DNA from 2 places in the Candidatus Dorea massiliensis AP6 genome. Region 2 is predicted to be linked to the other one. Evidence: a T-box and tRNA genes for the amino acid it is inferred to sense, from the RefSeq annotation. Region 2 holds a T-box; the other holds one or more tRNA genes.
What was found. A T-box is a leader RNA that pairs with one kind of tRNA and senses whether it is charged. The one in region 2 lies ahead of pheS (phenylalanine--tRNA ligase subunit alpha), so its partner is inferred to be a tRNA-Phe.
Positions count from the first base shown of each region.

Region 1: it has a tRNA-Phe gene. The T-box ahead of pheS (phenylalanine--tRNA ligase subunit alpha) is inferred to sense a tRNA for this amino acid. The anticodon was not compared.

Region 1 covers NZ_CAXTKW010000015.1:19,776-37,975, forward strand. Annotated here, with positions in the region: gene ACESZP_RS14830 (L-lactate dehydrogenase) at 1-958, opposite strand, end outside; tRNA gene ACESZP_RS14835 (tRNA-Gly) at 1,170-1,240, opposite strand; tRNA gene ACESZP_RS14840 (tRNA-Phe) at 1,316-1,388, opposite strand; gene ACESZP_RS14845 (IS1634 family transposase) at 1,651-3,405, shown strand; gene ACESZP_RS14850 (sigma 54-interacting transcriptional regulator) at 3,769-6,501, opposite strand; gene ACESZP_RS14855 (Gfo/Idh/MocA family protein) at 6,585-7,586, opposite strand; gene ACESZP_RS14860 (HAD family hydrolase) at 7,606-8,424, opposite strand; gene ACESZP_RS14865 (hypothetical protein) at 8,421-8,765, opposite strand; gene ACESZP_RS14870 (SIS domain-containing protein) at 8,781-9,332, opposite strand; gene ACESZP_RS14875 (PTS system mannose/fructose/sorbose family transporter subunit IID) at 9,349-10,185, opposite strand; gene ACESZP_RS14880 (PTS mannose/fructose/sorbose/N-acetylgalactosamine transporter subunit IIC) at 10,172-10,927, opposite strand; gene ACESZP_RS14885 (PTS sugar transporter subunit IIB) at 10,950-11,408, opposite strand; gene ACESZP_RS14890 (PTS sugar transporter subunit IIA) at 11,422-11,838, opposite strand; gene ACESZP_RS14895 (class II glutamine amidotransferase) at 12,212-12,979, opposite strand; gene ACESZP_RS14900 (amino acid ABC transporter ATP-binding protein) at 13,022-13,786, opposite strand; gene ACESZP_RS14905 (amino acid ABC transporter permease) at 13,790-14,623, opposite strand; gene ACESZP_RS14910 (amino acid ABC transporter permease) at 14,620-15,279, opposite strand; gene ACESZP_RS14915 (glutamate ABC transporter substrate-binding protein) at 15,359-16,366, opposite strand; gene ACESZP_RS14920 (cell wall hydrolase) at 16,520-17,788, opposite strand; gene ACESZP_RS14925 (tRNA (cytidine(34)-2'-O)-methyltransferase) at 17,813-18,200, opposite strand, start outside.
Region 2 covers NZ_CAXTKW010000001.1:211,623-220,213, reverse strand. Annotated here, with positions in the region: gene ACESZP_RS01290 (RNA-binding domain-containing protein) at 1-1,224, shown strand, start outside; T-box leader at 1,272-1,510, shown strand; gene pheS (phenylalanine--tRNA ligase subunit alpha) at 1,717-2,736, shown strand; gene pheT (phenylalanine--tRNA ligase subunit beta) at 2,813-5,233, shown strand; gene ACESZP_RS01275 (Gfo/Idh/MocA family protein) at 5,397-6,359, shown strand; gene ACESZP_RS01270 (magnesium transporter CorA family protein) at 6,464-7,396, shown strand; gene queA (tRNA preQ1(34) S-adenosylmethionine ribosyltransferase-isomerase QueA) at 7,435-8,460, shown strand; gene ACESZP_RS01260 (DUF4160 domain-containing protein) at 8,570-8,591, shown strand, end outside.

The sequences.
Region 1 (18,200 bases), on a different contig from region 2:
CTTCTGTATACACGCTCTCGATAGCCGTCCGCAAATGCTCATAGCATTTCTGCAGATCGCTCTTTCCCTGTTCATCCAGCGGCAGCTCCAGTACCCGATCGATGCCGTTCTTGGAAATGACACAGGGCAGGCTCATGGCTGCTCCGGTGAGGCCGTACTGGCCCGACAGCACCGTGGAGACGGGCACCACGGATTTCTCGTTGCGGACGATGCTGCCGATCAGACGGCAGGCGCTTAAGGCCACGCCGGAGCTGGTGTAGCCCTTCAGCTCCACGATGTCCAGACCGATGACCTTGGTGTCGTGGAGCAGCTTTTCTTTGTCGAGTTTTTCCTTTAATTCAAACTGTTTCTCAAATTCTGAAAATGGCACGCCCACGATATTCACGGTATTCCAGGGGATAAAGGAGGTGGAGCCGTGCTCGCCCAGCACGAAACCGGTCACATTCTTGGCGTCCACGCCGCAGAGGTCGCCCAGCATCTTATTGAAGCGTGCGGTGTCAAGCAAAGTGCCGGTGCCGAAGATCTTATTGGCCGGGTAGTTGAATTTCTTCTGGGCAATGTAGGTCAGGATGTCCAGCGGATTGGACACCACGATGATGATGGCCTCCCGGGTATAGCGGGTGATCTGCTCCATAATATCGTTCATGACGTTAACATTTTTCTCAAGCAGCACCATACGGTCACGGGAATTACCCGGCTGGATGCTGGGACCTGCAGTCACCACGATGATCTGGGCGTCCGCGCACTCCTCGTAGCCGCCCACATGGATATTCGCATTGGCGCTGTAGGCGAACGCCGTGGTGTGGCTGGCGTCCAGCACCTCGCCCAGGGCCTTTTTCTGGTTGCGGTTCACCACCACGATCTCATCCAGGATATTCATCCGCAGAACCGAATTCAAAATCGCGCTTCCCACCTTACCGGCGCCGATGATTACCATTTTTCCATATGAAATTGCCATAGCTGCGTCCTCCTTCTACTCACAAATTGCCGACTTTCAGCCCGGCAACTGCTTTGTCGCATCTTTCTTTATTTTATAGCCTTTTGTTTGTAGCCTTTCAATTACGATTAGTTTACTGCAATGTGAGGGTACCGTCAATCCATGTTTTTTTAATAAAAAAGAGACCCGGAAGGCTCCGAGTCTCTCTATTCTAATTTTGGGCATAAAAATAAGCGGGTGATGGGAATCGAACCCACGTATCCAGCTTGGAAGGCTGGTGTTCTACCATTGAACTACACCCGCAAACGCTATGAAAATATTTACATAGAAACACCATGGTCACTAAGTTCGAGAATAGCTCACCAAGTGCTCAATGCATGCCCAGAACCGGAATCGAACCAGTGACACGAGGATTTTCAGTCCTCTGCTCTACCAACTGAGCTATCTGGGCAAATTGCTTTCACATAACTTTCATGTGTCACAACAGTGATATTCTACATGATAGAATTATGTTTGTCAAGCAATTTTTTACTTTAAATGGCATTTTTAGAGCGGTTTGTTATATTCGCGGGTCTTTGACACTTGTTTTTTTATTCATCTTTAAAAAACCCTTTGTTTAAGCCATTTGTGGCTTATTTTTTTGTCAAATTTTACGATTTTATCTGCACTTGTCTGTAATTGTGTGTTATAATAAGGAGAAGGAGGAATGCATTATGTACGTAAACATTACCGGTAGTAAAAACAATAAAGATGTTTATATTTACCAATCTTTCAGGAAGGCAAACGGCAAACCCTCTTCCCGTATCTATAAGAAACTGGGGAAATATAATGAACTTTTACAAAAGTTCTCCGGCAATGAAGAAAAAATGATGGAGTGGGCAAGAGCTGAAGCTGCAAAGGAAACCACTCTCTACAACCAGCAAAAAGAACAGATATCGGTTACGTTCTCTCAAGTAGCCCGTATCCCTTTGGAGGAGGAACGCTTATTTAATGTCGGATATCTTTTTTTGCAGCAGCTGTGCTCTGAACTGCGTTTTGACAACATCTGCAGAAACATTCGCAACCGTCATAGGTTCACGTATGACATTCATGCAATCCTCACCGATCTGATCTATGCACGAATACTTGCCCCTTCCAGCAAGATGAGCAGTTATTCATTCTGTCATTCTCTTTTGGAGCCACCTAAGTATTCATTGCAGAATGTTTACCGCGCTCTTTCTGTTATGGCAGAAGAGTCAGATTACATTCAGGAAGAACTTTATCGGAATTCTAACTTTGTGCATCACCGTAACACAAAAATCTTGTATTACGACTGTACGAATTATTATTTCGAGATTGAGGAAGAAAGCGGAGATAAAAAGTATGGTAAAAACAAAGAACACCGGCCCAATCCCATCGTCACTATGGGGCTTTTTATGGATGCCGACGGTATTCCTCTTGCTTTTGATATCTTCCCCGGCAATCAGAATGAACAACTCACACTGAAGCCATTAGAAACAAAGGTAATAAAGGATTTCGATTGCAGCGAATTCATCTTCTGCTCTGATGCCGGTTTGGGCAGTGTAAAGAATCGTTTTCTTAACAGCTTTGGCAACCGTTCTTATGTGATCACGTACTCCCTGAAGAAAATGAAACAGGAAGATCGTGAGATTGCTCTGAACCCTACTCAATTCAGGCTCCCCGGTTCCAACAAGATGATCGATCTCAGGACACTGGATGAAACAGACCCTGAAGTATTTCATACCATCTATTACAAGGAAGTCCCTCTTGTGACCGGAAGTATGAATGAGACGATCATCGTAACATATTCACCGAAATACAAGGCCTATCAGCAGAAGATTCGGGGACGCCAGGTAGAGCGCGCAATGAAGATGATACAGGGACCCGGAAAATGCAGACGTGGGAAGAACCAGAACGATCCGGCACGATTCATCCATAAAACTTCTGTCACACCCGATGGCGAGATTGCCGATCAAGCGTTGTATGCCCTGGATGAAGAACGCATCCGGGAAGAAGCCATGTATGACGGGTTCTATGCTGTCGTAACCAACCTGGAAGATGATCCTTCTGAGATCATCAAAATCAACAAACGACGCTGGGAGATTGAAGAGAATTTTCGGATCATGAAATCAGATTTTGAAGCCAGACCTGTTTATGTGCAGAGAGATGATCGTATCAAAGCACATTTTCTAACCTGCTACATCAGCCTTTTAGTATATAGATTACTGGAGAAGAAGCTTGGAGAGGAATTTACCTGCAATCAGATCCTGGAAACTCTACGTGAAATGAATATGACACTGTTGAGCAAGGATAACGGGTATATACCGGCTTATAAACGGACAAAACTGACAGATGCTCTTCACAATACATTTAAATTTAGAACAGACTTCGAATTCATAACCAAAAGTTCCATGCGGAGCATTATATCAAACACAAAAAAGGCAGCTCACTCCAAAGAAAAAATATAGTACATATCGATGCAAACGCCGAAACAGCCATAAAGCCTGCATTTTTAGGCTTTATGGCTGTTTATTCTTCTTCAAAGTGTCAAAGACGGGATTTTATGAAAAAGAAAGCAATTTCTCCTTGAAATTTTTATGTTTTGACTAATTTTGCCTTCAAATCCACGCAAAATCGACTGTTTTTTGTGTAATTTTACCACAAAAAACAGACTTTACCTATTCAGCTTCTCTGCCTATCAATCTTGAAGGGTTAAACTATATGAGAGAACCATGTCCAAATCTCCTTCCGCACTGATAAGTTTAAAATACATCAGTTTGAACGTTTACATAAACTTTGAGATACTCCTGAAATAAGGGCTGTCAACAAACCTATTCTTCATTATGACTTATGTATTCATACAAAAATACAATTTCTCCATCAGGCAATTGAATTTTATAATGCTGCTGAATTTCACGAAAAGCACTGTTTACATAAGACACAAACTGTTTTTCTTTTCGTATAAATTCCTTTTCACCTGGCCGGGCTTCAATAACTGCCTTGGTCACTAAACGTTCTACCAGACAGCAAATATGCACATATAGGCCTATGATGGTTTTATTGTTCAGATCACATTCCAGCAATGCCTGCAATCTTTTTATTGCATTAACGACAAAACTCAGGAGTGTGTCTGCATTTAAAATAGTAAGACTTTCTACAACATTTTGAAGCGAAAAATTCTCTACAATTTTTTCTTCCAAAAAATCAATTTCTTTCTTTGTTAAATAAGGGACAAATATTTTTTCCAGATAAGCCGTCCCTTTATTAGTAACCAGATCGTCCAGGGATATAAATGGAACATCTTTAAAGCCTGGATCCAGCGTACCAACCACACACACTATATGATATTTAGAAAACACCTGAGCGATTTCCTGATTTTTCAACAGTTCATAGTAATCATACAAGACTAAATTTATATGCCGTTTTTCGAAAAAGCCATGCTGAAACAGCTTCATAATACGTTCTGCAGCTTCATTTCCCAGCTCGCTTGTAAATAAAATAGTAGGAATCTTTCTCTCGGTGCTGATAATTTTACAAGAAGAATGTACTTCTTTGCAAACCTCCTCCAAATATTTATCCATAGGCTGGCGCTGCAAAATTCTACTTCCCACCTCAAGAACAAGCTGCGTGGAAATATGATTGATAATTCCTATTTTAATGTTAGGAATATCCTCCAGTTCTTTCCCGATTTCTTCCAGCGAACCCATATCTACCAAAAGTAAAATATTTCTGTATCCTGCATGTCCTAAAATATACTTCTTTAATTTCAAAGCAATTTCCGACACCTTTGTATCTAAAGGCATATCAATTGCATTAAATATATTAAAGTGAAGCAGCTGATTACATGTATCTGCAATGCTGCCGGCCGTAGAATATCCGTGACTGATAATAATTCCCAGAGTATCATTCAGCTCCAGCTTGCGATTATATGCTTTAATATTCAGAATTAAAAAAATTTCGCTGATTTGATTTAACTGTAAATCAAGATTTCCTTTTATTGCACTTGAAACTTCAGCAGCCACTGCTGTCTCCTGAGGCAATTTACTGTGCAGCCATTCCAGACAGTGATTTAAATCCTCAAGCCGTCTTTTTTCCCACAGTTCAAGAGACGCGTAAAACTGTGTAATCGTATAGATGCTTCTGGAAAGAACAAAACCGCAGTTTGCAGGTATCACCACTGCATATTTGTCCGTTATTTCCTCAAAAACAGAAGACAGTACTTTTATAATTGCTTTGACTTTCACATCACTGTAACACCGCTCAAAAACAATATAGTCATAGTAGGCATAAATATGTTCCATACCTGCTTCCAAAAACTTCTCAAAACTGATTTCGTTTTCTGCATATTTCAAAAATGTATTAAGCAGATCATCAAATAAAGAAGTCATTCGATCCATAGATACATCTCTTTGAAAATCCGCCAGGTAAATCAAAGGTTCCTTGCCATCCTCCACTTCCACGCTTGCTTTTATATCAGACAAAAGAGTAGCCGGCAGGTGATAGGACATGATCTGAAGCTTTACGTCGTCTGTGCTGTTCAGATATGCTGCCGCACAGGACATACGGATAACATTTTCCAATTCGCCAACGTTTTCCTTATAAACGTAATTTAAAAGAATATTCAGCACCTGCCTGCTGAAATAAACTTCTCTTCCTATTCGTTTTGCTTCTTTTTTCAGGAAAAAAATGATCAGTTCTTCTTTTTCATTTAAAGAGCGTTCCTCCAAATCCGGCATCTGAGTTACGAATGGAATTCTGCGCAGCAAGGTCTTTAAAAGCGCTTCCTCTGGCTTTTTGGTGGTTGCAAAAATCAGCCTGGCAGAAGAAGCTCTCCACCGATCCTTCTCGCCAATACGCTGAAATCTTCCATTATCCATGTAGATAAACAGACGTTCCTGAAAATCAGGAGCCAGATTATGCACTTCATCAAAAAAAAGAATACTGCCGTCTGCCATCTCAAGCATTCCTTTTCTTTCCTCGCCGTCTTGGTTTTCTCCGAATACGAGCCTGCCAAGCTTATCTGAATCATTCTTAAATTCCGAACAGTTTATTACATAAAAATTACTAGCTGCATCAATCAACTTGTTGTTCACAGCATATTCATAGGTCAGCCGTGCGAAATAAGACTTTCCTGTCCCTGTAGAACCAACAATCAGAATTGGAAGTCCAAAGGGCGGATACCTTACAGCCGCTTTACATTGTTCCACACTATAGCTTAAACTCAGCTGATTTCCTATTGCTTTGCCAAAATCCTTCTGACAGTAATCTGAACGCAGCAGCATCTCCATTAATTCATCTATAGAATAAAAGAGACTTTTTGTAACTTTAACATCATATAAACGCTCCAGGCTTTTTCTGTGCATAAAATAGACAGGTCTTGAATTAATTTTAATCAAGATCCCTTCCTTTACCAGTTCATTCAAATATTGACTCACTAAATTACGGCTTATGTTTTTCTCCCTGCTGATATAATTGGCCGAATATCTATGAAGCGCCTCCGTCTGAAAGTCCATAGTGCACTGCTCGATATAATCTAACAATTCTTTTTTCGTTTGAACATACATGCCACATCCCTCTTCTTAAAACACAGTATAGCACCAAAGCAGAAAATAAGAAATCCTTTTCCGCTTTGATGCTATCTCCCCATTTATATCTGGTAACATTCCTCAGGGAAACAAATGCCTGCTTTTTCACGTATTTGTTCCATGACCGCAATCACTTTTCTGGTACACTCTCGAAAGCTTTGATAAAACTCTTTCCCTGAATCAAAATCTGTAATTAAATCCAACATTTTCTTTGCCTCATACTTCATAGCAAGCTCTGAATCATCCCAGCATACAATATCCTCCCGGCGTCCGTCTGAATAAAGAATATATACGTTTCCTATATGCTCCATATTTTCGATATGCAGTACGCCTTCACTTCCGTGAATCGTGGTGTCATGACCAGAAGTACTTCCCTTAGACCAGCAAATATTTATATGGCAATCTTTATAATCAAATAACGCTGTTCCAGCCAAATCTGCACCTGTTGACATAAACACTGCCTGCGCGTCAATCTTTTGCGGAACGCCGAATAAATATATAGCAGGATATACACTATAGATTCCCATATCCATCAAGCCCCCGGCTGCCAGTGCAGGATTAAAAATGTTAGGCTTTTCTCCCTGTAAGAATGCCGGATACTTTGAAGAGAACCTGCAGAAATCAAATTTCGCCATATGAATGTTTCCAAGCTTTTTTATTGCATCGCAAATCTGCTGCATTTGCGGCATATATAACGTCTTCATTGCTTCCAGAAAGACAACATGGTTCTCATCTGCAATTTGATAAAGTCTTTCAAGCTGTTCCGAAGTAACAACTGAGGTTTTTTCACATAAGACATGCTTCCCATATTCCAAGAGCTTTTTCGAAGTAGGATAATGCAGAGCATTGGGATTTGCAATATATACAAAATCCACATCCGACCTTCCCAGTTCGTCCAAATCTGTATAAATTTTTTTCACCTGATGCTTTGCGGCAAAGCTTTCAGCTTCCTCCTTCCGAAAGGAATATACTGCCTCATGCACCAAATCCGGCATCCAGGCCCTGGCTGCTTCAATAAAATTGTCTACAATCCAACCTGCGCCTACCGTCGCAAATTTTACCATTTATAAATTCTCCTTTTCCTCATTTCTTTAACCAGCGTTCCAGTTTATCACCCTGTAAAAAGCTTTGTATAATATGATAAACGGAATTTTCCGCGTTGCTTCCCGCCAAATAATGAGATACTCTTTTCACTTCTTCCACACCGTTTTTCATCGCAAAGCTGTATTCTGCAGCTCTCATCATTTCAATGTCATTATAATAATCTCCAAATACCATTGTTTCTTCTGCGGTAATACCGCATAAGCTTTGGATTTTAGAAAGCCCGGCTCCTTTGCTTGTTCCCGTTTTCAGAATATCCATACAGTCTGGCGAGGGTTTAATTGCAGCTGCACGACCCTTTATATGCTTTTTTATCTGCTCGATTTCAAAAGGATATGTATGCTCTTTCCCGTATATTCGGAACCTGAGTATCTGCTCCCTTTTCACAACCTCGCTCAAATCATCCTCTATATGCACGTAAAGGCTTGCAGGAGGCCAGTCAAAAAATTCTATTCCCCTTGCATCTACATAGCTGCAGTCCAAGGTATCTACAACAGGATATACCTTCTGACATTCTTTCAGTAATTCCAGGGTTTCCAAGCTGATGGCCTCCGGCACCGAAGACACCTGATTCCAGCAGCCATTCATAAAATAACAGGTTCCATTCTGTGCCACAAAAAAAATTTCTTCCAGTACTTCAGAAAAAATTCTGCATAAATCTTTCGGGTCTCTGCCGCTGGCTATAACAAATGCTATGTTTCTCCTGCGGCAGTCCCGAATCATTGAAAATATCCCGCTGTACAGGCTGGAATCAGGAAACAATAGGGTCCCGTCCAAATCTGCTGCAATTAAACGTATCACTTTAATATTCCTCTGGATCCCCAGTTTTCAAATTCCAGGAAGCAAAGGTATGCTTCATCGTTTTCAATTCCGGCCTGTTGTTTTAAAAGTTCAAAGACTGCTTCTGTAACCTCAGACTTTATCTGTAAATCAATCCGTCCCTTTACACGCACCTCAACAAAAGCTGCAGATTCACATTTTTTCCCTCTGAAATAAATATCATGCTGATCCCCGATATCCACCATTAGCATTCGTTCTTCTTTTTCCGGAATTATTGTAATAATCCTCCCCAGCCCGCATTTCAGATTTTCCTTCTGAGCATTTGTCAGCCTCTGTGCTGTATGAATTGTAATCAATGGCATTTTTCTTCTCCCCGCTTACTCCATATTTGCATGATTATAGTGCATGATATCTCCTGGAATTCCGGCCTGCTGGCGGATAGATGCCACCAGGCAATCATATAGAGGCACTACAATATGATCAAATGTATAGCCATTATACATTTCATGCTCTTTAACAACCTCCGGATCCATTTCTGCAGTAATTTCAATCAAAATATCCGCAGCTTCACCCAGCGGAGAGTCCTTATGAGCAGTAAAGGCTATAATGGTAGCGCCTTCTTTTTTCGCCTGCTGCACAAAAATATTGGTAACTCGTGTAGTCCCGCTCCAGGATGCGCAAATCAAAACATCGCCCTTCCGGATACTTGGTGTAGCAATTTCACCTACAGCATAAGACAGCTTTCCAATCTGCATCAGATTCATACCAAGCGCCTTTAAAAACAACAATGTCCTGCCAGCTCCTGCTACAAATACCCGTTTTGACGCTATGATTGCATCAATCGCCTTTTGAATTTGCGTCTCATCAATACTTTCCGCCCCGCGGACAGCTGCCTGAAGCGCTGCTGTTCTAAGTTCTCTGCTATTCATTTTTACTTCCTCCTTTTTAACCCATAATCCCAAGCGCCACACATGCAATACATAACAAAATAATAAGAACCAATAAAACGACAATATTAATCCCCTTTTTCATCAGCCAATAACAGAGCCATGTAAATCCTAACGGGGCTAAGCCCGGCATAATTCCGTCTGTAATAGCCTGTAAGGTTGTTGCGCTCTCACCTGTTCCAATCGGAAGAATCAGCGATGTATAAACCATAGAATAATTCATTCCTCCGATTGCCATCATTCCTAAAATTCCTGCTGCCGTCATGACGATTTCCATGATTCCAGAGTTCTGAATCTTGGTTAAAAAGTCCACGCCCAGACGGTATCCCAGTCTTGCTGATAAAAAACGGCTTAATACATTCGGAATATTAAAAATCAGGGCATATAGAAACGCTCCTACAACATTTCCCTGGGAAAGCAGACTGACACCGATTCCGATTGCAATAACACGGAGCGTTCCCAGAAAAATAGAATCGCCAATTCCTGCTAATGGTCCCATTAAGGCTGTTTTAATTGCACTGATTGTTCCTGTATCAAAACCTTCCGTTTTTGCATTCTGTTCTTCCATAGAGGCTGCAACGCCGCCTACAAAAGGTGCGAACATAGCCGTAATATTGAAAAATTCCAGATTTCTTTTCAGCGCTTCCTTATATTTTTCCGGTTGTCCCTTGTATATTTTTTTCAGGACGCCTCCTATCATTGTGCTGTATCCCATATTACCGCCGCGCTCGTAATGCCAACAGTAATCATAGGTCATAGATCTCCAAGCCATGCGGTCCAAATCCTTTTTTGTCAACATACCCTTTGTTTTATTTTCTTCTTTAGAAGTCATCATCTGCTACCTCCTCTACCGCATTTTCTGAGAAAAGAGTTTTTAAATCAAATTTTGTAATAATAAGAATAATTCCTAAGAGTGCAATACCTAAAACGGGCACTCCCAAATATGCCGCCAGTAAATACCCAAGAAAATAATAGGGAACAACCTTTTCATTCATCATAATTTTAATCAGCATTGCAATACCAAGTGCAGGAAGAAGACCGCCGGCAACTGTCATTCCCTGAGTTATAACCTCTGGAATCTTGTCCAACAGCAGCATAGCCCTATCGCTTCCCAAGGCAAATGCAAAATATACAATGGCAGCCTTTACAAGACTTCGCAGCCCGCCGCAGATAAACAGAACTGAGGATACTCCTCTTCCATTTCCCTCCAATGCAAATTTATCAGCCAACCGAACTACTAAGCTTACAGCTGAAAGCAAGGCATTGACAACCATCTGAGAAAACAGAGCAATGGGAAGCGAAATAGTAAGGGCCATTTCACTTGTAGATGCAAGACTAATTGCAAATGCTGTTCCCAGCACGCCGCCAACCAGCGAATCCGGAGGACAGTATGCTCCAACAGGAACAGCGCCTGCATAAAACAGTTCCAGGGACGCACCAATGATACACCCGGTCTGCAAATCCCCCATAATAAGCCCCACTATCGGCCCCATAATAATGGGACGATCCAGATATGATGTAAACATATGTGTTACATCAGAAAAAAAAGTTGCGATTGCTAATAATAGCGCTGTCATTTTTACTACCTCCCTTTATTTTTTATAACACAATTTTTTTATCACTTGAATTGTGTCTAACCTCAACTTCTAATCCCTTTTTCTTCATATTTTCAATTAGAAGCTTATCGTCTTTTGTTAAGCGAACTGCATACCCTATTGTTTCCGAATTTGGAATCGGCGGAGTATTTCCGATATTCAAGCTTTTAAAACATTCACACTTTTCTGCAAGATAAGCCGCATCTTTTACGGTTTCCACAATTACCATAAGTTTGTACTTATCTGTAACGCCGCTGTTTAAAGCCTCGACAGAATCATTTAAACTCTTAATAACAAGTTTTACTCCTGTGGGTTTGCTTAACTTTACAACGCTCTTTCTCACCTCATCCCGAATCAGAGAATCGCTGGCCAGCAGAATACAATCTGCTCCCACCATATTGGCCCAGCCAAATGCAATCTGTCCATGAAGAAGCCTGAAATCCACTCGAAATAATTTAATCATCTGCTACACCTCTTTAAAATTCTTCCTCTTCTCCCTTTACCTGTAATAAATCCGTACAAAACTTCAAATTATTCTGCGCGGACGCTATTGCCAGACGAATCATATCTCTGCTTTCCATATTCTGATTAGAATAAAGCTCCAGAAGCAGCGGTAAATTCATTCCGGTCACCAGATAAACTCCCGGTTCATTCAAATATTTCATAAATTCATTATTTACACTTCCGCCGAATACATCTGTGACAACGATCAAATCCTCTTTCCTGTTCCGCTCGCAAATAATTTTTTTAACTGTATGCTCCAGGGTCTCTTCGTTTTCTTTTGTATATGCACATAAGACAGTAATATTAGGAGCGTCCCCCAAAATCATTTGAAATGAACCTAAAATTCCTTCTGCAAATTTCCCGTGCGATGCTAACAAAAACTGCTTCATTTTACTCCCCTCCTTTCATCTGGTGTTTTATGAATCCAAGTATACCTATTTTTTTTTCGTTTTAAAATAGCCTTTTAAACAATTCGCCACTGTCAATTCAATTAAGACATTGGAAATGTTTTTTAAGGATTAGATATAGCATCTGTCGACATTCCAGCGACAATATTCACAATTCTTTGCACAAAAAAAGATTCTGTCCAAAGGCAAAATCTTTTTTATTTCACTTACGCATTCTCCGTCATCACCGTATCAAACCGGTACGCCGATTGACGATGACGCGGAAAAGATCGAAATCAGGCCGCCGGAGACGAATATACCCTTGTCAATTATAGGATTATGTTTGTCAAGCAATTTTTTACTTTAAATGGCATTTTTAGAGCGGTTTGTTATATTCGCTGTCCCGCGGCACCTTATCAATAAATTCGAATGGATGCTTCTCTCCCTCGAAGACCAGCCTGCCCTTCCGGTAAGCCAGCGGCGTGCTCATAGGGACCTTCTCCCAGGCCGGGTCGTCGGTCAGGGGCTTGGTGGCTACCACCAGGGTGTCGCCTTTCTGCAGGCGGAACAGGGTCTCATAGAAGTTCGTGTGAGCGTAGAACAGGTCGCCGTCGTAAATCAGCAGGTTAACCTTATTCTCCGGCGTAATATCGCGAATCACTTGATTGACCGTCTCAAAGCGCTCCTTATCCGTCAGCGCCCCGCCCTTTTTCGCGATGGCCGCGTCCACCTGGTCAATCAGGTAGTACAGGATCCGCTCGCTGTCAGTACCGCCGTGCTGCTTCCCGATGTAGGCGTCCACCCGGGCGCTCTCAAAAATGGTGCCGTTGTGAATCAGCGTCCACAGCCGTCCGGAGGTGTCCCGTCTCTTGAAGGGATGGCAGTTCTTATATTCCAGTCCGCCCTTGGAGGCCTTGCGGATATGGGCCAGAACCACGTCCTCGACGATCTCATCGCTGAGACGATGCTTCAGATAGACGCTTTCCGCAGAGGAAATGGGTTCCTTCTCAATGGACGCGGAATTGCCGTCAAAGAGGGCCAGTCCCCAGCCGTCCGGATTGGTCTCTCCGTGGCTGAAGAAGGTTCCCAGAAGCTCGTTACATTTTACTTTTTCGGCACTGTTCAGGCCAAATAATTCACACATGTGTAGTTCCTCTCTTCCCTTTTTCTGTCCGTAACCGAAGCCTTAATGGGCCTTCACTGAATTCAGGAAATCCTGAGCCCGCCTGGTCTGCGGATGCCCGAAGAAGTCCTCCGGTGCGCCCTCCTCGATGATGCTGCCGCCGTCCATGAAGATGACCCGGTCGGCCACCTTTCTCGCGAAATTCATCTCATGGGTGACGATCACCATGGTCATGCCTTCCTTCGCAAGCTCTGTCATGACGTCCAGTACCTCGCCGATCATCTCCGGATCTAGGGCGCTGGTGGGCTCGTCAAAAAGAATCGCCTTGGGATGCATAGCCAGAGCGCGGGCAATGGCCACACGCTGCTGCTGGCCGCCGGAAAGCTGAGCCGGTACTTTTGCAGCCTGATTGTCTACGCCGACCCGTTTCAGAAGCTCCATGGCTTCCTCCCGGGCCTCTTTCTTCGGCTTATGCAGTACATCTATCGGCGCGATGGTCACATTGTCCAGAATGGTCTTGTGGGCAAACAGGTTGAAGGACTGAAATACCATGCCGATCTGGGAGCGAAGCTCAGCCAGCTTACGTCCTTCCTCCGGAACCTTCGTTCCGTCGATGCGGATTTCTCCGGAGTCAATGGTCTCCAGGCGGTTGATGGTCCGGCACAGGGTCGATTTACCGGAACCGGAGGGGCCGATGACTACGACGACCTCGCCCTTTTTCACGGATAAATTGATATCCTTTAATACGTGCAGCTCTCCGAAATGTTTATCTACATGCCGCAGTTCGATAACCGGCACTTTATTTACTGTAGTTCTGTTCTCTTCCATAACTTATCTGCTCCTCACGGGTTCTGTCTTGTTTCCTCTTCCGGCAATGGCCACAGAAATCTTATTTAATATATAATTGATCAAAATGTAGATAATTGCAACCACCAGATAAACCGAAAGCAGCGCGTCGTAATTGCTGATCAGTACCTTTGCGTTCTGCATCAGGTCCGCGTAGTTTACCACATAAGCGAAGGTGGTATCCTTCAGCACGATGACCACCTCGGAAATCAGGGCCGGAACCACATAACGCAGGGCCTGGGGAAATACAATCTTGAAGAAGACGCTGTTTTTCCGCATACCCAGAGATACTGCCGCCTCGGTCTGTCCCTTCGGCACCGCGTTGACGCCGGAGCGAAGCACTTCGGCCACCACGCCTGCCGCGGAGATGGCCACCGGCGTGGCAATCTTCCAGAGAGGCGGAAGCTTAATGCCAAACTGGGGCACCACCAGGAAAAAGAAATAGATAAACAGCAGAGTCGGCACGCCGCGGCTGAACTCGATGAGCGCTGTGCAGAGCCATTCCAGGGGCCTGACGCCGCTGATTCTGCCAAGCATCAGAAGGAGACCTGCGAAAAATGTGATCACGCCTGCCGTCAGCGCAGCCGTCAGAGTACCCGCAAGACCATTTCCAATAAACCGCCATGTGGTATACCGGGTGAAAAAGGACCAGTATCTGGCGTCCAGCTGTCCGTTGATGGCAAACTGATGAATGACGCCGTAGATCAGCACCGCCAGAAGCAGGAGCACCACCACGGTGCCCACCGCGATTCCTCTGCGTGTCTTCGGGCCCGGCGCCTCGTAGAGCGCGTCCCGTATGGATGTCTGTCCGTTGTTCATCGCAAAATCCTCACTTTCCTGTCAATCAGGTTGCCGATCTGTCCGATCACCACGGCCGTCGCGCAGTACAGCACCGCAGAAATCAGGAAAGCCGTCACGCCGCCCACAGCTCTGGTATTGATATGGGACACCAGACCGGTCAGATCCGTGGGGTTCATGGGCACCTGGGAAGCCAGCGCCGTCGTCAGCATGGTCGCCACCAGAAGATTGGTCATGGGAAGCACGCTGGAACGAAGGGCCTGGGGAATGACTACATTTTTCAGAATCTTGCCAAAGGACATACCGAGGGCCCGCGCCGCCTCGATCTGTCCGATACTCACCGTATTCATGCCGGCCATCAGGTACTCGGAGCAAAACGCCGCCGGGAGCAGGGATGTGGCCGTCAACACACAGGTGTAATAAGAAAGCACCATATTCAGATAGGGCAGCGCGTAGACCAGCATAATAAGCAGGGTCGCGCCCGGGATGTTCCGGAAGATCTGCACATAGAAGTCTCCGACCCACCTGAGCGGCTTCACGGGACATACCCGCATGACGGTAATGAGAATGCCTATCAGAAATGCGATCACAAAGGACACTGCCGTCAGCTTCCAGGTGACGAACAGTGCCTGTATATATTTGTCTCCGTATTGGGAAAGAAGTTCCTGAATACCCATATGGATTCCTCCTGCGGAAAAAGACCTTCAGAACTACTGAAGGTCCTTCTCCCTGTCTTTATTTTAGGCTTTGGTTCAATTACTCGATTACCGGGGCCTCCGGTACGGTCTCGATGCCGGTGCGGTCGCCCAGGCTGATCTTCCACAGCTGTGCCCAGGTTCCATTGTCCTCGATCTTCTTCAGGAAGTCGTTGACAAATGCTACGCCGTCGGAATCCAGCGGAAGTCCGATACCGTAGTTGTCCTCCGGTCCGAAGGTGTCGCCCGCGATTTCATAAACACCCGGGTTCTTTACGATGGCGTTCAGAAGCAGTGTGTAGTCAGTTACGTATGCGTCTACACGACCCTGCTCCAGAGCGGTACGCGCTTCCTGGTCGTTGGCAAACTCCTGAACGGTAGCTTCCGGCGCGTACTCAGCCAGGATGTCCGGGCCCGTGGAACCGGACTGTGTCGCTACAATCTTGCCAGCCAGGTCGTCTACGCCAGTGATATCCGTATTGCCTGCCTTTACCAGGACTGCCTGCTTGGATGTGTAGTAAGGTCCGGCGAAAGAAATGACTTCCTTACGTGCGTCTGTGATGGAGTAAGTAGCAAATACAGCGTCTACCTGATCACTTGTCAGAACGGACTCACGGGTACTGGAATCTACCTGTGTCAGCTCATACTTGCTCTCATCGCCCAGGATGTAGCGTGCAAGCAGCTGATACAGTCCTGCATCAAAGCCGCGGATGCCGTTGTCTGTCTCATCCAGCTGGCTGAACAGGAAAGAGGTTCTGGTTCCGCCTACGCGGAGTACGCCAGCTTCCTTTACTGCGGTAGCCCACTCGCTTGCTGCGATGTCAGCGTCGTCTGCTACGATACCCTCTGCAAGCAGCGCGTCAAATGCGTCCTTGTCGATCTCTGCAGCCACCGGCTCCTCTGCAGCTGCCGCGTCTTCCGTGGTCTCCTCTGCAGCTGCCTCAGTCTCCTGTGTGGTCTCTGCTGCCGGAGCCTCGTCTGCCTTGCTTCCGCATGCTGCCAGGCTTCCTGCCAGTGCGATGGTCAGCAGTAATGCGGTTGATTTCTTCAGCCATTTTAAATTTCTCATAATAATCCTCCTTTTTTACTGTTCACGTCGTTTTGATGTTGCAATCATACGCCCTTTAACCTACTTTGTCAATAGGTTATGTATGATTATTTTAATTTTTTACAAAAAAAGCCGTTGCACAGGAGATTTTTCTTCTGTGCATCGACCTCATTGTCAGGATGAATAATTCCAGGTATAGGAAAAAATATGCGCGCCAATTACAAGTCCGCTTAAGGACGGATAATTGGCATAAGTCCGGAAAAAGGTCCGGTTACCCACGTTGGACTCGCCCGCGATAGCGCGGCGGGCAGCATTATAGCAGGATTCGGTGACGGAATCCGCGCCGTCGGTCAGCATCAGGTCAAAACGGCCTGAAGTAACGGGAGAGAACTGACCCGAAGCCCGGATCACGCTCATGATATCGCCCTGGCTGAAACGGGGATCCCGGATACGGTTCATAACGACAGCGCCCACAGCCAGCTGGCCTTCCGCCCCCTGGTTACCTGCCTCGCAGTAAATCAGCGTCGCCAACGCCTTTACCTCATCGTCACTTGCGCTGTACGCGCCATACTGGGTATATTCCAAATCCGTGGTCCTTACACCGGTTACATCGCCCAGGGAACCAATGATCTCGGCTGCTTTTGACGCCTCGATCTGAGCCTCGATTTTCTTCTTCTCTGCTATCAGCTGCTTCAGCACTTCCTGCTGGCCTGCCAGCGTATTGCTCTTGCCGTCCAGATCGGCCTGGGCTGCTGCGATATCACTGACATGCTGACTGATTTTACCGGATGTACTGCTGGCCAGGGCGGATACCTCACTCTGCTTCTTCTCTACGGAAGCCTGCATTTCGTCCAGGGCTTCTTTTTCAGCCTCCAGCTTCTCTTCCTGCTCCTGAATCTCGGCCTTGTGGGCCGCGTAAGCCTCCAGCATATCCCGGTCGTAGGCGCTGATCCGCGCCGCGTAATCCGCCCGGTTCAGGGCGCCGGCAAAATCGCCGGACTCCAGCAGAATCTCGATGAAGGAGCTCTGAGGATTCTCATACATGTACTGAATCCGCGCCTTCATGTCCGCATACTGCTTTTCCTCGGTGGCCTTCGCCGCCTCCAGCTCTCCTTTCGCCTGCTCAATCTCCGCTTTTTTGTTTTCGATCTGCTTATTTAACTCGGAAATCTGGCTCTCCAGACTGGAATACTGCTGGTTCAGCTTCTTCAGATAATCCTCCATCTCAGACTTGGCCTGCTGCAGCCGGTCCTTCTTATCCTTCGTAGCATCGATCTCACTCTGGGTCTTGTCAATCTCGTCCTGCGTCTTATCGATCTCGTTCTGGATATCATCCACGTCGCTCTGATCCGGCACTGCATAGGAAGTAAACCCAAGCGAAAGCGCAAGGGCGGCTGCTCCCAACCGATATGCCATTTTCATCCGAAGTGAATGCTTTTTCATTGCCTTTATTCCTTTTCAGTCTCTTTATTTCCAATCGTATCTGGTCAGGTGTCCCTCCAGGCGCATGCCCGGGAAATCATTCTGGCGCAGGGCCTCATAGAGCACGATGGCCACGGAGTTGGACAGGTTCAGGGATCTGGTGTCGCCCAGCATGGGAATACGGATAGCTCGTTCCTGATTTTCCAGAAGGATCTCCTCGGGAATACCGGCACTCTCCTTACCGAACATAATGTAGCAGTCCGGCTCAAACTGCGCTTCGGTATAGACCCGCGGCCCCTTGGTGGTCGCCATATAGGGACGCGCCCCCGGGTTCTTTTTCAGAAAATCTTCATAGTTTACATAAGTTGTCACATCCAACTGCGGCCAGTAATCCATACCGGCCCGCTTCAAATCCTTTTCACTTAACCGGAAT
Region 2 (8,591 bases):
GTTTATGTCGGTGTACGAAAAGATGGAGCAGTTCTGGGTATGAGTGATCCGGACAGTGTGATGCTCCAAATCGTGAATTCCTTGAAGGATTCGTTGGCACCGGACATCATGCCGTTTGTCAGAGTCAATACGATTGAAATAGAAGGAAAGCAAGTCATCGAAATTGATGTAACAACAGGAACAAATCGACCGTACTATCTCCGTGAAAAAGGTCTGAAGCCTGGTGGAGTGTATGTAAGAAAAGAAAGCTCTACACAGCCAATGACGGAAGAGGGAATTCGGGAGATGATTCTTCAAAACAGTGGTAGATCTTTTGAACTGTGCAGAAGTATGAATCAGGAATTGACGTTCCATACTCTCCAAACAGAAATGCAGAGAAGGTCTATCGAAATCGGACCATCGCAAATGCGAACTCTTAAGCTGATTGGTGAAGATGGTTTGTATACAAATCTTGCATTGCTGCTATCAGACCAGTGTGAAACAACAACGAAGGTTGCTTTCTTTCAAGGAACAGATAAGGAATTATTCCGAGACAGAAAGGAATTTAAGGGCTCTATTTTAAAGCAGCTTGAGGATGTATACCAGTTTATTGATTTAATTAATAAAACGAAAGCAACATTTTCAGGACTGGATCGAACTGATAGAAGAGATTACCCGGAGGAAGCAGTAAGAGAGGCTTTACTGAACAGCATCGTTCATCGAGATTACTCTTTTAGTGGAAGTAATCTGGTCAATGTCTATGAAGACAGAATCGAACTTGTTTCTCTTGGAGGACTTGTATCCGGTTTGGAGCTGAAATCCATTTTTCTTGGTGTCTCACAATCGAGAAATCCGAACCTTGCGGCTGTTTTCTACCGCATGAGATTGATTGAGAGTTATGGTACAGGAATTGGAAAAATTGAGCGCGCGTATAAAGCTTGTCCATTTCAGCCAGAGTTTGAAACAGCAAAGGGTGTTTTTCGGGTGACACTTCCGAATAGAAATGAGCAGCCGGAAATGGATGTCCGGGTATCTGATAAAGCGGACAGAGATATTTCACTGAATGAACAGAAGTCGCTTATTCTTCAATATGCACAGGAAAACGGCAGTGTTACAAGAAAAGAAGTCGAAGATTTGATTGGCGCAGGAACAACAAAGGCGTTCCGATTGCTCAAGGAGCTTTGTGAGATTGATAAACTTGAGCAAAAGGGAAGCGGAAAGCTGAGTACCTATGTTATCAAATAAGTACTTGACATCTTCGCCCGTAAAGGTTTAGAATAATCCTTGATATGACAAATGCAACGAAGGTGCACAGTAACCTTTCTTCTTCTTTCAGAGAGAGACCGTCAGCGGCTGGGAGCGGGCTTAAGTTCAGGAGAGAGTGTGAAATTCCCACCGGAGCAGCATCGCTGAAGAGATTTGGTAGGCGGTGACGCAGCCTGCACGTTACGCAGAAGATGAGAGCCTGTCCGAGAAGCATGGAGACAGGAATCAGGGTGGTACCGCGGAATATATATGCTCCGTCCCTACTATGTGTAGGGATGGAGCTTTTTTGCGCGTTTGCATTGAGAAGGGCAGGCAGTTTCAAAAGCAGGCAGTTGGGTGCTTGCACACAAATGTCTGCTTTTGAAATTGCCTATGCGGCGAAAGCCGCGAGTTTCAGAAAGCGATAGCTTTCTGAAACTGCCCTGGAGTACACGTCCCTCAAAAACCAATAATTCAGGAAAGGTGAGAACAATGAAGGAAAAACTGCAGAAAATCCGGGAAAATGCCATTGCACAGATTCGGGAAGCAAAGAATCTGAACACATTGAATGAAGCCCGCGTGGCCATTCTCGGTAAAAAGGGTGAACTGACCAGCGTATTGAAGAGTATGAAGGATGTGGCTCCGGAGGACAGACCGAAGGTAGGCCAGCTGGTGAATGAGACACGCGAGGAAATCGAGAAGGTTCTGGAAGAGGCCAAGGCAAAGATGGAGGCCATGGTCCGCGAGGAGAAGCTGAAGGCAGAGGTTATCGACGTAACCCTTCCGGCCAAGAAGAATAATGTAGGTCATCGTCATCCGAACACCATCGCGCTGGAAGAGGTAGAGCGTATCTTCATCGGCATGGGCTACGAGGTAGTCGAGGGACCGGAGATCGAGTACGACCTTTACAACTTTGAGAAGCTGAATATTCCGGAAGGACATCCGGCCAAGGATGAGCAGGATACTTTTTATATTAATAAAAATATCGTGCTGCGGACCCAGACTTCTCCGTGCCAGGCGCGTGTAATGGAGCAGGGCAAGCTTCCTATCCGTATGATTGCGCCGGGACGTGTATTCCGTTCTGACGAGGTGGACGCAACCCATTCCCCGTCCTTCCATCAGATTGAAGGTCTGGTTGTGGACAAGAATGTTACCTTTGCGGATCTGAAGGGTACACTGGAGGAGTTTGCCAAGGAGCTGTTTGGAGCAGAGACGAAAACCAAGTTCCGTCCCCATCATTTCCCGTTTACGGAGCCCAGCGCCGAGGTAGATGTAAGCTGCTTCAAATGCGGTGGTAAGGGCTGCCGGTTCTGCAAGGGCAGCGGCTGGATCGAGATCCTGGGCTGCGGTATGGTGCATCCTCATGTACTGGAGATGTGCGGGATCGATCCCAACGAGTACACCGGATTTGCCTTTGGTGTAGGTCTGGAGAGAATTGCGCTGCTGAAGTATGAGATTGATGATATGAGACTGCTGTATGAGAATGATATCAGATTCTTGAAGCAGTTTTGATAGCAGTGAGCCGTGCTGTTTCATTTTCTCGAGCGCAGCACGGGGAACGTACGTGATAGAAAGAGAGGAAAACAAAATGGATACATCTTTATCATGGATTAAAGCATATGTGCCCGATCTGGATGTGACGGCCCAGGAATACACCGATGCGATGACACTTTCCGGAACTAAGGTGGAGGGCTTCACCAGACTGGACGCAGATCTGGAAAATATCATCATTGGTCAGATCGTAAAGATTGAGCAGCACCCGGACGCGGATAAGCTGGTAGTATGCCAGGTTAATATCGGAGAGGCAGAGCCGATTCAGATCGTTACAGGCGCCCCCAATGTAAAGGAAGGACAGAAGGTTCCGGTGGTTCTGGACGGTGGCCGCGTGGCCGGCGGACATGATGGCAAGATGACTCCGGGCGGAATCAAGATTAAGAAGGGAAAGCTTCGTGGCGTGGAGTCCAACGGTATGATGTGCTCCATCGAGGAGCTGGGTCAGAGCCGGGAGATGTACCCGGAAGCGCCGGAATACGGAATCTATATTTTCCCGGATGACGCAGTGGTAGGCGAGAGCGCTATCCACGCCCTGGGTCTGGACGACGTAGTGTTTGAGTACGAGATTACCTCCAACCGTGTGGACTGCTACAGTGTCATCGGTATTGCCCGAGAGGCTGCAGCGACCTTCCGGAAGAAGTTTGTACCGCCTGTGGTAACCGTAAAGGGCTCCGGCGGAGATGTCAATGATTATATCAAGGTAGATGTAAAGGATGCGGATCTCTGCCCCCGTTATTGTGCGAGAGTGGTCAAGAATATCAAGCTGGCTCCCTCACCGCAGTGGATGCAGCGCAGACTGGCAGTCAATGGCATCCGTCCCATCAATAATATCGTGGATATAACCAATTATGTAATGGAAGAGTATGGCCAGCCCATGCATGCCTACGATCTGGATACCATCGCGGGTCATCAGATCCTGGTACGCCGGGCAGAGGAAGGCGAGAAGTTTGTGACTTTGGACGGCCAGGAGCGTACCATGGATGAAAATGTCCTGATGATCTGCGACGGCGAGAAGGCTGTGGGAATCGCAGGTATCATGGGCGGCGAGAATTCCATGATTACCGATAATGTAAAGACCATGCTCTTTGAGGCAGCCTGCTTCGATGGCGTAAATATCCGTCTTTCCGCAAAGCGTATCGGTCTTCGTACAGATGCTTCCGGTAAGTTCGAAAAGGGACTGGATCCGAATAATGCACAGGCTGCCATCGACCGTGCCTGCCAGCTTATCGAGGAGCTTGGCGCCGGTGAAGTGGTAGACGGCATGGTAGACGTATACAATGGTAAGAGTGAGCCTTCCAGAGTGGAGTTCGACGCAGACAAGATCAACGCCTTGCTGGGAACCGATCTGACCAAGGAGCAGATGCTGGATTACCTGAAGCTGGTCGAGCTGGATTACGATGAGAAGACCAACGAGATCGTAGCGCCCACCTTCCGTCAGGATATTCACCGTCTGGCTGACGTGGCAGAGGAGGTTGCACGCTTCTTCGGTTATGACAATATCCCGACCACTCTTCCGAGAGGAGAGGCGACCACCGGTAAGCTTCCGTTCAAGCTTCGGGTGGAGGCTGTGGCCAGAGATATCGCGGAGTTCTGCGGCTTCTCCCAGGGCATGACCTACTCCTTCGAGAGCCCGAAGGTATTTGACAAACTGCTGCTTGAAGCAGATGATCCCATGCGTCAGGCGATTAAGATCTCCAACCCGCTGGGCGAGGACTTCAGCATCATGCGTACCACATCCATGAACGGCATGCTGACATCCCTGGCGACCAACTACAACCGCAGAAACAAGAACGTGCGCCTCTACGAGCTGGGCAACATCTACATTGCAAAGGAGCTTCCGCTTAGCGAGCTTCCGGATGAGCGGATGCAGTTCACTCTGGGTATGTACGGTGACGGCGACTTCTACAATATGAAGGGTGTAATTGAGGAGTTCTTTGAAAAATTAGGTATGCGTGATCGCGTACATTATGATCCGAAGGCAGGCAAGAATTATCTGCATCCGGGCCGCCAGGCAAACATCTACTATGATGAGAAGCTGGTAGGTTATCTGGGAGAGGTCCATCCGGTAGTGGCTGACAATTACGGCATTGGTGAGCGCGCTTATGTGGCAGTTCTGGATATGCCGGTGGTAACTGAGATGGCCACCTTTGACCGCAAGTACGAGGGAATTGCCAAGTTCCCGGCAGTGACCCGTGACATTTCCATGGTCATCCCGAAGGATGTGCTGGCAGGCCAGATTGAGGAGGTCATTGAACAGAAGGGCGGCAGCCACTTAGAGAGCTTCAAGCTGTTTGATATCTATGAGGGAAGCCAGATTAAGGAAGGCTACAAGTCTGTGGCTTACTCCATTGTATTCCGCGGCAAGGACAAGACTCTGGAGGAGAGTGATATTTCCGCAGCCATGAAGCGGATCCTGAAAGGCCTGGAGGGTCTGAAGGCAGAGCTTCGTCAGTAAGTTGATACTGTAAAAAACTTACAGGGCATCGATTCCCCGGAAAATGGGGTCGGTGTCCTGTTTTAGGCTGACAGGATAAATGCGGCGTGGTATAATGAGCGAAAGAGAGTCAACATACTCGTATGATTGACGAAAAATAAGACAAATGCGGGAGGGAGTACTTATGCAGATTGGTATTGTAGGAGCAGGCATGACGGTGCCCTGGTTTCTGGAGGCGGCAAAATTGATTCCGAAGATGGAAGTGCGGGCTTTATTTGCACGGAAAGAAGAAAAACGTAAGGAGATCTGTGAGAAGTATCAGGTTCCGGTGGCCTATGACAGTTATGAGAAGCTGTTAGCGGATCAGTCGATTGATGTATTGTATCTTCCGGTGCCCAATCACCTGCATTACAGCTTCACAAAGCAGGCCCTGGAGGCAGGGAAGCATGTGATTCTGGAAAAACCATTTACGGTGACCTATGAAGAGGCGAAGAAACTGGCAGAGCTGGCCCGGGCAAAGGGGCTGGTTCTCTTTGAGGCTATTACCAATCAGTACAATGCCAACTATGAAAAGGTTCGGGAGCTGCTTCCGGGTCTGGGCGATGTGAAGATTGTGCAGCTGAATTTCTCCCAGTATTCCAGTCGCTATGAGGCATTCAAGCAGGGGAACATCGCGCCGGTATTCGATGCGGCCAAGGCAGGCGGCGCGCTGATGGACCTGAATGTATACAATATTCATTTTGTGGTGGGCTTGTTTGGCGAGCCTAAGGCAGTTCATTACTATCCGAATATGGAGAAGGGCGTGGACATGTCAGGCATTCTGGTTATGGAATATCCGACGTTCCAGTGTGTCTGTGTGGCAGCCAAGGACTGCGGCGCGCCTTTGTCAGTGAATATCGAGGGTGATAAGGGCTGCATGTTCAGCCATTCCAATTCCGGTCGGTTTGAAGAGTTCAGTTATCAGGAAAATAAGCAGGAGCCGATACATTACGAGCTGGCCCGCCGGGACAGCATTTTCGCGGAGGAGCTGACGGCATTTACCGAATACTATGTAAATAAAAACCAGGCGGAGCTGGACAGACGACTGGAACACAGCCTGCGGGTTATGAAGGTCCTGGATGCAGCCCGTCGGGGGAGCCGTTCCTGACTGATATATGGCAAAAGAGCGGAAGGGAAACAGAAACTGCTTTACGCGGACTGAAAAAAGCAGTAGAATAGAAAAATGTGTACGGACATACGGGGAGGGACAACATGTTTTATTCGATTCACAATAAAGAAATCCGGGAGATCAGTCTGGAGCAGCTGGATTTCCATGATATCTGCGTGGGTTATCTGACGCTGGATGAATTGAAAAGCTGCTATCAGGAGCTGGGACTTTCAGAGGTGGCGGTCAAGGACTGTATGACAGATTTCACCCATTTCCGAACCAGTATGGATGTATACGACGAGTTCAGCTTCGGTATGATCAATATCGTGGATATCCTGAATTTAAGCACCAGGCGTAACCGTATCGGTTTTTTCATCAAGAAAAATCTGTTCGTGGTGGTGAAGATCATTGACAAAGAGGACAGTATCCGGCAGATGTTCCTGGACGCCATTGGTCGTTTCCGGCAGAATGCCACCATGGAGAAGGTGATCTACGGTGTGCTGGAGCGCCTGCTGTCCAGCGGCAACCGCGGCCTGGTCATGACTGAACGACAAATCATTGCCATGGAGCGTGAAGTGGTCAACGGCAAGGTGGATCCGGAGCTGAATACGGAGATTTTCGATCTGCGAAACCGCCTATCGACTCTGAAGAACTATTATGAGCAGCTCATCGACATCGGAGAGTCCCTGCAGGAGAATGAAAATGATTTGTTCGAGGAAGAAGATCTGCGTTATTTCAAGATTTTTACAGACAAATCCGAGCGTCTCAGCAATAACACCCAGCTGCTCTGTGACAATCTGATTCATCTGCGGGAGGCCATGGATGCCACCCTGAACTACAACCTGAACAACACCATGAAGCTTTTTACCATGGTGACCATCATCTTCCAGCCGCTGACTCTGATCGTGGGCTGGTACGGCATGAACTTCAAGTATATGCCGGAGCTTGGGTGGAGGTTCGGATATCTGTATGTGATCGTGCTGAGCATTGTGGTGGTGGGCGCGATTTTGTATTGGTTTAAGAAGAGAAAGTTCTAAAAATGATATAAATCTATTCAAAGGACAGGAATTACAGCATGAAAACAAGCGATTTTTATTACGATTTACCCCAGGAGCTGATAGCCCAGGATCCGCTGGAGGACCGCAGCAGCTCCCGGCTTATGGTACTGGATAAAAAGACAGGCAGTGTCGAACACAAGATCTTCCGGGACATCATCGACTACCTGAACCCGGGTGACTGCCTGGTGGTTAACAACACAAAAGTTATACCGGCCCGTCTCCTGGGAGTCAAAGAAGACACCGGCGCGCATATCGAAGTACTGCTCCTGAAGCGTAAGGCCGACAATGTATGGGAGACTCTGGTAAAGCCCGGAAAGAAAGCCAGACCCGGCACGCGTATTGATTTCGGCGACGGCCTGCTGAAGGCGGAGGTTATCGACGTGGTAGACGAAGGCAACCGCCTGATCCGTTTTGAGTTCGACGGCATCTTCGAGGAAATTTTGGATCAGCTTGGACAGATGCCGCTGCCGCCTTATATCACCCATCAGTTAAAGGATAAGAACCGTTATCAGACCGTCTACGCCAAGCATGAAGGATCTGCAGCGGCGCCCACTGCAGGACTCCATTTCACACCGGAGCTGCTGGAGCAGATCCGGGCCAAAGGCGTAAAACTGGCCCATGTGACCTTACATGTCGGTCTTGGTACCTTCCGTCCGGTCAAGGTGGACGATGTAACCCAGCATCATATGCACTCTGAATTCTATATGGTAGAAGAAGACCAGGCCAAGCTTATCAACGATACCAAAGCCGCCGGTGGCCGCGTCATTTGCGTCGGCACCACCAGCTGCAGAACCCTGGAATCCGCCACGGACGAAAACGGTATCCTGAAAGCAGGAAGCGGCTGGACCGAAATCTTCATCTACCCCGGCTACCATTTCAAGATCATGGACGCCCTGATCACCAACTTCCATCTGCCTGAATCCACCTTGCTGATGCTGGTGTCTGCATTTGCAGACAAAGAAACGATTATGAAAGCATATGAGGAAGCAGTGAGAGAGCGGTATCGTTTTTTCAGCTTCGGCGATGCCATGTTTATACAATGACACCGGAATGTTACAAACGTAAACTTTATAAAAAATCAGCAAAATAAGGTTTGACACAAGGTTTTCTGTACGCTAAAGTTAAGTTATCAAAAGGAAAGGAGCTACGGAAATGCCTGAAATATCAACGTTCT